Regions from separate parts of the Pseudomonas sp. S3_C06 genome, predicted to be linked through region 3. Evidence: predicted binding sites of a transcription regulator. Region 3 holds the regulator's gene; each other region holds the start of a gene.
What was found. The regulator sigma-54, encoded in region 3, starts transcription at its own class of promoters, with help from an activator protein. The targets are predictions, from matches to a motif close to ANTGGCATNNANNTTGCTNT.
Positions count from the first base shown of each region.

Region 1: flgB (flagellar basal body rod protein FlgB) is a predicted target of sigma-54. The motif match lies at 1,483-1,502, and genes of this name have one in related genera.
Region 2: AB4N44_RS12820 (pilin) is a predicted target of sigma-54. The motif match lies at 1,204-1,223, and genes of this name have one in related genera.

Region 1 covers NZ_CP162747.1:2,237,062-2,240,335, forward strand. The annotation lists gene flgD (flagellar hook assembly protein FlgD) at 1-572, opposite strand, end outside; gene flgC (flagellar basal body rod protein FlgC) at 588-1,031, opposite strand; gene flgB (flagellar basal body rod protein FlgB) at 1,035-1,442, opposite strand; gene AB4N44_RS09780 (IS110 family RNA-guided transposase) at 1,754-2,812, shown strand; gene cheR (protein-glutamate O-methyltransferase CheR) at 3,203-3,274, opposite strand, start outside.
Region 2 covers NZ_CP162747.1:2,918,160-2,921,433, reverse strand. The annotation lists gene pilB (type IV-A pilus assembly ATPase PilB) at 1-1,043, opposite strand, end outside; gene AB4N44_RS12820 (pilin) at 1,270-1,701, shown strand; gene AB4N44_RS12815 (BON domain-containing protein) at 2,000-2,356, shown strand; gene AB4N44_RS12810 (DUF2845 domain-containing protein) at 2,627-2,923, opposite strand; gene AB4N44_RS12805 (DUF748 domain-containing protein) at 2,923-3,274, opposite strand, start outside.
Region 3 covers NZ_CP162747.1:4,924,452-4,927,725, forward strand. The annotation lists gene rapZ (RNase adapter RapZ) at 1-181, opposite strand, end outside; gene ptsN (PTS IIA-like nitrogen regulatory protein PtsN) at 184-648, opposite strand; gene hpf (ribosome hibernation-promoting factor, HPF/YfiA family) at 660-968, opposite strand; gene AB4N44_RS21745 (RNA polymerase factor sigma-54) at 1,042-2,535, opposite strand; gene lptB (LPS export ABC transporter ATP-binding protein) at 2,723-3,274, opposite strand, start outside.

The sequences.
Region 1 (3,274 bases), 2.7 Mb from region 3:
TTGGCCTTGACGGTATAGGTACCGGTCTTGACCAGATTGCCGTCCTTGTCCTTGCCGTCCCAAGTGAAGCTCGCGGCGCCTGCGGCGCGACTGCCCAGATCGATGGTGCGAACCACCGCGCCGCTGCTGTCGGTAATGCTCACGGTGCCGCCGGCGATCGACGACGGAACGGTGACCGAACCGGTCATGCCTTTGCTCGGATCGTCGAGCTGAACCGAGTTGGTCTGCACGATCACATTGCGACCCACCAGCGACGAAGCCTGCAAGGCTTGCGAGGAGTTGTAGTTGCCGGCCAGCGAACTGACCGTGCTGTTCAGCGTGGTGATGCCTTCCAGGCTACTGAACTGGGCCAACTGGGCAACGAATGCGCTGTTGTCCTGCGGATCGAGCGGGTTCTGGTTTTTCAGCTGGGTGACCAGCAATTGCAGGAACGCGTCCTTGCCCAGGGCCTGGCCGCCGGTGGCGCTGTTAGTGGCCGAAGCAATGCCACCGGCGGTCGAACTGGTCTTTTTCGACGAGTTCGACAGGATGTCATTCATGCTCAAGCTGCTGGTGGTATCGGAAACACTCATGGCCGTCGCCCCTTATTACTGACCGAGGGTCAGTACCTTCTGCATCATGGTTTTGGCGGTGTTCATCATTTCGGCGTTGGTCTGGAAGGACCGGCTCGCGGAAATCATGTCAGCCATTTCTTCCACCACGTTGACGTTCGGGTAGTAGACGTAGCCTTTGGCGTCGGCCGCCGGATGATTCGGCTCGTAGCGCGCTTCGAGGTTGCTCTGGTCTTCGACCACGCCGAGCACCTGTACGCCTTGACCGGCTGCGTCCTGGCTCTGGAACAGCGAGTTGCTGCCACTGTTCTGGCCGCCCTGGAACATGGTGGCGAATACCGGGTGACGGGCGCGGTAGGTCTGGTCGATGCTCGAGGAGACGGTCTCGGCGTTGGCGATGTTCGACGCCACGGTGTTCAGACGCGTGGTCTGTGCGCTCATGCCGCTGCCGGCAATGTTGAAAACGCTGGACAGGGACATGGATTACTCTCCGCGCAGGGCTGACACCAGCCCTTTGAATTTGCTGTTGAGCAGGGTGAAGCTGGCCTGGAAGCCGACGGCGTTTTCCGCGTAGTTCGACTGTTCCAGTTGGGCGTCCACGGTGTTCTGGTCGATCGAAGGTTGCATCGGCGTGCGATACATCAGCGATTCGTCGCCGTTGCCAAGGCCTTCAGCTTCGATGTGACGGCTGTTGGTCATGTTCAGGGCGATGGTGCCGTTAGCGTTTTTCTGGGTCTGTGCTTCAAGCACTTTGGAGAACTCCAGATCCCGCGCCTTGTAGTTCGGGGTATCGGCGTTGGCGATGTTGTTGGCCAGCACTTCGGCACGCTGGGCGCGGAAGCCCAATGCCTTTTCGTGAATGCCGAGCGCTTTATCGAAGCTGATGCTCATGTCGGGAACCTTCAGGTGACCGGTTTTTCGTAACTGAGCTTTAGCAAGCGCCGTGCCAAACTACAAAACCCCCATAAACCGCGGCTTTGCGGGGAGTCGGCAAAGCGGCAATGCCAGAAAAGCGGCAACCGGTTTCCGCCGGATGCCGCTTTTCTGCCGCTTCTTCCTGTTAACACCTCCCCCTGTAATTGTATGGACTCGCCCAAGCCGAGGCGTCTGTGCGCCACGGTGGCATTCTTATAGAAGCCAACGACAGCGAGGGCGAGGCCATGAAAAAGCATACGACGAATAATCAGTCTTTGTCAGCCGACGTGTCGGCATGCTCCACAGTCGCAGTGGATCTTGCCAAAAGGGTTTTCCAGGTGGCAGGGGAAGATGCCCTCGGCCTGCTGATATTCGAGGAGAGAATCAAGTCACGCGAAGCCTTTCAGGTATTTCTCCGTGAGCTTCCTCCGAGCGTGACGGTGTTGGTGGAAACCGGGCCCGGTGCTCAAGCATGGGCGCGGTTGCTGCAAATGCAGGGTAATCCCGTTCGCATCCTGCCCGCTCAACTGGTCGCCAGCCACCGCAGCGGCCCGAAAAATGATCGCAACGATGCTTTGGCTATCTTGCGTGCCGGCCGCGACTGCAAAATCTCGGCGGTGCCGATCAAGAGCGCGGCCGCGATGGCGATGCAGGCTCTACACCGGGCGCGTCAGGGATATGTGCGGCGGCGCACTGCGGTCGGCAATCAAATGCGCGGTTTACTGCTCGAACATGGAGTGGCCATGGCACAGGGCGAAATTGCGATCAGCCAGCTGGTGCCTCGAATACTGGAAGATGCCACCCAACCGCTGCCTGATTTGTTGCGTGAACTGATTGCTGAATTGCTGGGCGAATGGAGTCAATTGGGCGATCGCGTCAACGTGCTGACCGGCCGGCTGGAAATGGCAGCGAAAGAAGACGAGACGGCGAAGCGGCTGATGACGGTGCGCGGTGTTGGCCCGATCATCGCCACGGCGCTGATCGCCAAGCAGACCGAGCCTGAACGGTTCGCCAACGCTCGCTTGTTCGCCGCCTATTTCGGGTTGGTGCCCAGCCAGCACAGTTCTGGCGAGAAGACCCGACTGGGCAAGATGAGCAAGCATGGTGATGCGTATTTGCGCAGTCTGACGATCCAGGGCGCTCATGCTGTTTTAAGGCAACTGCGGCCTGATTCACAGCAGCCGGACGATCAGCGGCTGCAACGCTGGATCAACCGCTTGGGTCGCAAGGAAGCTGCGGTGCGATTGGCTAATCGCAACCTTCGGATTTTGTGGGTGCTGCTGCAAAACGATCAAACATATCGTCGCCAGCCGGGCAACGGCCAGGAGGCGACGATGAGTCACTGATAAAAGAGTTCTGCCACCGAGGCGCTAAGCCGCTTCAACCCCTGCTAAGAACATTGACCCCAGGTCAGACCGTCGCGAATTGATGCCTGAGCTCCTACTGGCCCTTGAGGCCTTACTGTAATCGGCATATCGCGAGCTTACCCAATGTTGGCCAGAAGCCGGTTAACGCTTCCTCGAATAGGCCTTATACATAGATGCAACCGGGTAGCAGTGTTCAAAAGCGGGTTGAATGGTGGGGCGAGTCCATACATAGGAGCTGCCGAAGGCTGCGATCTTTTGATCTTGTTCTTAAAAAATAAAATCAAAAGATCGCAGCCTTCGGCAGCTCCTACGTGAAGCATGCGGCAAAAAAAAGGAGCCCCTGTGGGCTCCCTTTTATTTCCGCATGCTTCACTTCGCCTGGTAAATGATCCCCGGGCTGCACTGCACCATCTGGTAATGGTCCGGCAAACCGTTCAACGC
Region 2 (3,274 bases), 2.0 Mb from region 3:
ATGTCGACGGTGTTGAGGATATTCAGGCCGGTGTACAGCGACACGGTTTTCCCCGAGCCGGTGGGGCCAGTGACCAGAATCATGCCTTGGGGCTGCTTGAGCGCGGCCATGTACAGTTCTTTCTGCGCGGGTTCGTAACCGAGCGCGTCGATGCCGATCTGTGCGCTGGACGGATCGAGGATCCGGATCACCACTTTTTCGCCCCACAGGGTCGGCAGCGTGTTGACCCGAAAATCGATCGACCTGCTTTTCGACAGGCGCATCTTGATCCGCCCGTCCTGCGGTTTGCGCCGTTCCGAAATATCGAGGCTGGCCATGACTTTCAGGCGTGCGGCGATGCGCCCGGCCAGTTGAATTGGTGGCTTGGCCACCTCGCGCAGGATGCCGTCGGTGCGCACCCGCACCCGGTAGTTCTTCTCGTAAGGTTCGAAGTGCAAGTCGGATGAGCCGCTTTTGATCGCGTCGAGCAGCATCTTGTGCACGAAGCGCACCACCGGTGCATCGTCGGCGTCGAGGCCTGCGATGGCGTCCTGTTTGCTGTCGTCGATGGATTCGACATCGAGGCCATCGAGATCGACATCGGCCATGTCCTCCAGACCGCTGGCGTTGGTGTCGAAGAATTTTTCGATGGCATCGCTGAGCTTGTCGTCCTCGACCAGAATGGCTTCGGTGCTCAGCCCGGTGCTGAACTGAATGTCGTTGATCGCTTGATGATTGCTCGGGTCGGAAATGCCTACGAACAGCTTGTTGCCACGTCGCCACAGGGGCAGGGCGTGATGCTGGCGCACCAGTTTTTCGCTGACCAGGCCTTTGGGCTGGGTTTCCTTGTCCAGGCAATTGAGATCAAGCAAGGCCATGCCGAAATGCTCGGAGGCGATTTCGGCGACCTGTGAGCTCTTGACCAGTTTGTTCTGCACCAGATAGCTGACCAGCGACAAGCGATTACGCTGGGCCTGTTGCGAGGCTTGCTGGGCGCTTTTTTCCGTGAGCAGTTCGGCCTGCACCAATTGCTTGGCCAGACCGCTCAGAGCGATGTCATTCATGGGGATTCCGCACGCTTGCAGTTCATGACTTATAGCCTAGTCAAGTGACAGCGCCAAACACGGCCAGTGCAGGTGACAAAAAGTGTCAGATAGTGCGGTTGCGGGTTGTAGGAAATGGCGATGTATGTGGTTCGCGCCCAAGGGGCGGGGCTTCGAAGGCATTGGCATGGCCTATGCTGCTTCCCTTTCAGATCATGAGATTTCGACTCATGCATGGAGCGTGTCTATGAAAAAACAACAAGGTTTTACTCTGATCGAACTGCTGATCGTGGTGGCCATCATCGGGATTCTGGCGACCATCGCCTTGCCGCAGTATTCCAAGTATCAGGCGCGGTCGAAGGTAACGGCGGGGCTGGCGGAGATCAGTGCGCTGAAGGTGCCGTTTGAAGACACCATCAATCAAGGCACCGATCCAACGCTGACATTGGTTGCGGGTAGTGCGACGGCGGCGACATCCAACTGCACACTCGCCGCATCCGGTACTGCATCCACCGGTGCCGGAACCATCACTTGCACACTGCTCAATGCCCCGGGTCCGGTGCTGAGCAAGACCATCACCCTGACTCGTTCTTCAGGTACCGGCGCGGGTGTATGGACCTGCGGTACCACCGTTGCTCCGGATTATTCCCCTAAAGGCTGCACCGCCAGCGGTACATAAGCGGTCAGTGATGTACTCGAAAATGCCCCGCACTGCGGGGCATTTTTCATTGCGCGGCACTTCACAAAAGCTTCAATAATTTCAGCGCCTTAGGAACTTTCCGAAAAACCGTAACTTGCATGTCGATAATTCGAAGGTCATGCAAATTGCATGATTTCGAAAATTTTGCTAATTAATAACTTATTGATTTATAAGGAAATTATCGCTTTTCAAAAGTTGGCACAGCGTTCGCAACTACCTTGGTAACCCTGCTGACAAGACAACCAGCAGACTTTCCAGAAAAACAGGAGTTACTCGTATGAAGAAGTTCGCTATCACTGCCGCTGCTGCTACCGCGCTGACCCTGACCATGGCTTCCGGTGCATTCGCACAATCCACCCAGGCTACCCAGGCTCCAATGACTCTGGCTGCCGGTGAAGTCACCCAGGCTAAAGAAGCTACTTCCGACACCTGGATCACCACTAAAGTCAAAGCTGACCTGGTCACCGAAAAAGGCATTCCAGGTACCGACATCAAAGTAGAAACCAACAAAGGCGTGGTTTCCCTGTCGTCGACTGTTGCGGTAACTGATGCTCAGAAAGCTACCGCTGTCGCTATTACCAAGAAAATCAAAGGTGTTAAAGCGGTCTCCGCTGACGGCCTGAAAGCCGAGTAAGGCATGACTTCTCGCCTGGACCGGGAGAAGGCGCGACAGACGGGCCGAGCAATACGTCTGCCGCAACTTTAGAGTTCATGCGAACGGTCACACGGATGTGACCATTACAGGCCCCGCCACTTGTGTCGGGGCTTGTTCTATTTCAGAGACAACACAAAACAAATGTAGGAGTGAGCCTGCTCGCGATAGCGGTGTGTCAGTCAGCAATTTGATTAGCTGACAGACCGCTATCGCGAGCAGGCTCACTCCTACAGGGGAATCGGTGTCGGGTCAGTTGCCGCGTTTGCTGTTGATCTGCCGCAGGCGATTACCTTCGAAGCGCAGGTACTGGTACATGCCGTTGCTCGGGCCGTAGGTCCATTCCTCGACCTGAAACTCTTCGCGACGATTGGCGCTGCGCTTGTAGCCGAGCACATCACGGCTGACCGGCTCACCGCACTTTTGCAGGACTTCGCTTGACCGGTCTCCGAGACTGATCAACTGACTGCCGCAGCGCAGGGTATCGGACGCCGAGGCGTGACTGGCCGCGAACGTCATTGCGAGCAAGGCCAGCCACTGCAGTTTCATCACTCTGCATCCAGATGCATTTGCGTCACCACGCGGCCATCGCTCTCGGCTTCACCGAGATTGGCGTCGATGAAGTACACACGGTCGTCCGCCAGCTGGCCTTTATCGACCAGATAATCCTTGATGCTGCTGGCACGGTCCTGACCCAACTGACGCAGCAGCACGTCGCTGCCACTCCAGAACTTGATCACGCCGTCGCGCATCTTCGCTGTGCGTTCTTCCTTGCCCAGATCCTTCCATTCGGCCGGTGGCTGGGTTTTCAGACGGGTGCGGTAGATGCCTTCGAGCAGTGGGCCTTTCTCGCCCTCTGGCACTTGCAGCAGCGACGCTTGCGCCGGGACTTTATCGCCG
Region 3 (3,274 bases):
CATCGATCGACACGGCCACCAGCGGTTGCGCCAGCTCAGTGTGAATCAGCGCGCGTTCGGCCAGTTCCGGCAACAAGCCTGCGGGCAGGTTGTCGATGCAGTAATAGCCGTTGTCCTCAAGGACATCCAGAGCCGTACTTTTACCCGAGCCGGAACGGCCGCTGACGATGATCAAACGCATGATTAATGCCCGTTCTGCTCGCTCAGGACGACCTGATACAAGGCTTCGCTACTCGGTGCGCTACGCAGCTGTTCGCGCACTTCCTTACGATCCAGCATGCTGGCGATCTGACGTAGCAACTCCAGATGCGCATCGGTGGCGGCTTCCGGGACCAGCAAAACAAACAGCAGGTCAACCGGAGCGCCGTCAATGGCGTCGAAATCGATCGGAGCGTCAAGGTGCATCAGCGCGCTGATCGGCGCTTGGCAACCCTTGAGGCGGCAATGGGGGATGGCGATGCCGTTACCAAAACCGGTGGAACCGAGTTTTTCACGGGCAATCAACGCCTCGAAGACATCCTGCATGGCCAGATCCGGCACTTCGCGGGCGATCAGGTTGGCAATTTGTTCGAGGGCTTTCTTTTTACTGCCGCCCGGCACGTTCACGAGGGAACGGCCGGGGGTCAGGATACTTTCAAGTCGGATCATGGAATGGGGGGTTATCGACCTGTCGCGCCCTGGAGGAGGCTTTGGGTCTTTTCCTTATGCTTTTTGAGTTGGCGATCCAGCTTGTCGGTCAGTAGGTCAATGGCGGCATACATGTCGTCATGCTCGGCATTGGCAACCACTTCTCCGCCGGGAATATGCAAGGTGGCTTCGATTTTCTGCTTCAGCTTTTCGACGCACATCGTGACTTGCACGTTGGTGATCTTGTCGAAATGGCGCTCTAATCGGTCGAGTTTTTCGTTGATGTAGGTGCGCAGAGGTTCGGTCACTTCCAGTTGGTGTCCACTGATGTTGACTTGCATACAGCTTCTCCTTCGTTGCCAGTGCATAAAGCGGCAGGCTGGATAGCCTGCCACTGGAACGCTGTAACGTGGCTTACATCAACCGCTTGCGTTCGCTCGAAGGCGCGATCCCGAGGGATTCGCGGTACTTGGCGACGGTGCGGCGAGCCACCTGAATGCCTTGTGCCTCCAGTAAACCAGCGATCTTGCTGTCACTCAACGGCTTTTTCTGATTTTCCGCAGCAACCAGTTTTTTGATGATCGCGCGGATCGCCGTGGACGAGCATTCGCCGCCTTCGGAGGTGCTGACGTGGCTGGAGAAAAAGTATTTCAGCTCATAAATACCGCGCGGGGTATGCATGAATTTCTGCGTGGTCACCCGTGAAATCGTCGATTCGTGCATGCCGACCGCTTCGGCGATGTCATGCAGGACCAATGGCTTCATCGCTTCGTCGCCGTACTCCAGAAAACCGCGCTGATGCTCGACGATCTGGGTGGCAACTTTCATCAGGGTTTCGTTGCGGCTCTGCAGGCTCTTGATGAACCAGCGGGCTTCCTGCAACTGATTGCGCATGAAGGTGTTGTCGGCGCTGGTGTCGGCGCGGCGGACGAAACCAGCGTACTGGGCGTTGACGCGCAGCCGTGGCACCGATTCCTGATTGAGTTCGACCAGCCAGCGTTCGTTGTCCTTGCGCACGATCACGTCGGGCACGACGTATTCGGCTTCGGTTGATTCGATCTGTGAACCCGGGCGCGGATTAAGGCTTTGCACCAGCTCGATGACCTGACGCAGTTCGTCTTCCTTGAGCTTCATGCGCCGCATCAACTGGCTGTAGTCGCGGCTGCCAAGCAGGTCGATGTAATCGCTGACCAGACGTTTCGCTTCAGCCAGCCAAGGTGTCTTGGCCGACAACTGGCGCAATTGCAGCAGCAGGCATTCGCCGAGATTGCGCGCGCCGATGCCGGCCGGTTCGAACTGCTGGATGCGGTGCAGGACGGCTTCGATTTCGTCCAGTTCGATGTCCAGTTCCGGGTCGAACGCCTCAAGGATCTCTTCGAGGGTTTCGTCCAGGTAGCCCTGATTGTTGATGCAATCGATCAGGGTCACGGCGATCAGGCGATCGGTGTCGGACATCGGCGCAAGGTTCAGTTGCCACAGCAGGTGGCTTTGCAGGCTCTCGCCGGCGGACGTGCGTGTGGTGAAATCCCACTCGTCATCGTCGCTGCTGGGCAGGCTGCTGGCGCTGGTCTGGTAGACGTCTTCCCAGGCCGTGTCGACCGGAAGCTCGTTGGGGATGCGCTCGTTCCATTCGCCGTCCTCGAGGTTGTCGACCGTCGGGGCGGTTTCCTGATAGGACGGTTCCTGGATCTCGGTGTTGGGCTTCTGTTCGGCGTTGTCAGCCATGGGGTCGGAATTATCGAAGTCTTCGCCTTCTTCCTGGCGTTCGAGCATCGGATTGGATTCCAGCGCCTCCTGGATTTCCTGTTGCAGATCCAGGGTCGACAATTGGAGCAGGCGGATGGCCTGTTGCAGCTGCGGTGTCATCGTCAGCTGCTGGCCCATTCTCAAGACTAGCGATGGTTTCATGGCAGGGGCTTAACACCTTATTCGCCGGCGCTATGCGCCATCCACTACAGGGCGCCGAGGCGCCAAACTTAAGCAAATTATATGCCTGAAACTGAAGTGTTTGCCTAGAGCGCTGTAACAATTAAAGCGGATTAAATCCTGCTTGAATCGATACAGCGCCCCGGCGGCGCACCGGGCACTGTTGCGCTTACAGGCGGAACTCGTGGCCCAGATACACTTCCTTGACCAGATCGTTGGCCAGGATGGTTTCTGCATCGCCTTCAGCGATCAGTTGACCATCGTTGACGATGTAAGCGGTTTCGCAGATATCCAGCGTTTCACGGACGTTGTGGTCGGTGATCAGCACACCGATACCCTTGGCCTTGAGGTGGTGGATGATCTGCTTGATGTCGCCGACCGAAATCGGGTCGACACCGGCGAACGGTTCGTCGAGCAGGATGAATTTCGGTGCGGTCGCCAGTGCGCGAGCGATTTCCACCCGGCGGCGTTCACCACCGGAAAGGCTCATGCCGAGGTTGTCGCGGATGTGGCTGATGTGGAATTCCTGCAGCAGGCTTTCCAGCTCCTTGCGACGGCCGGCCTTGTCGAGTTCCTGGCGGGTCTCGAGGATGGCCATGATGTTATCGGCCACCGACAGTTTGCGGAAGATCGACGCTTCTTGCGGCAGATAGCCGATACCGGCCTTGGCGCGACCGTGCATTGGCTGATGGCTGACGTCCAGATCGTCGATCAGTACGCG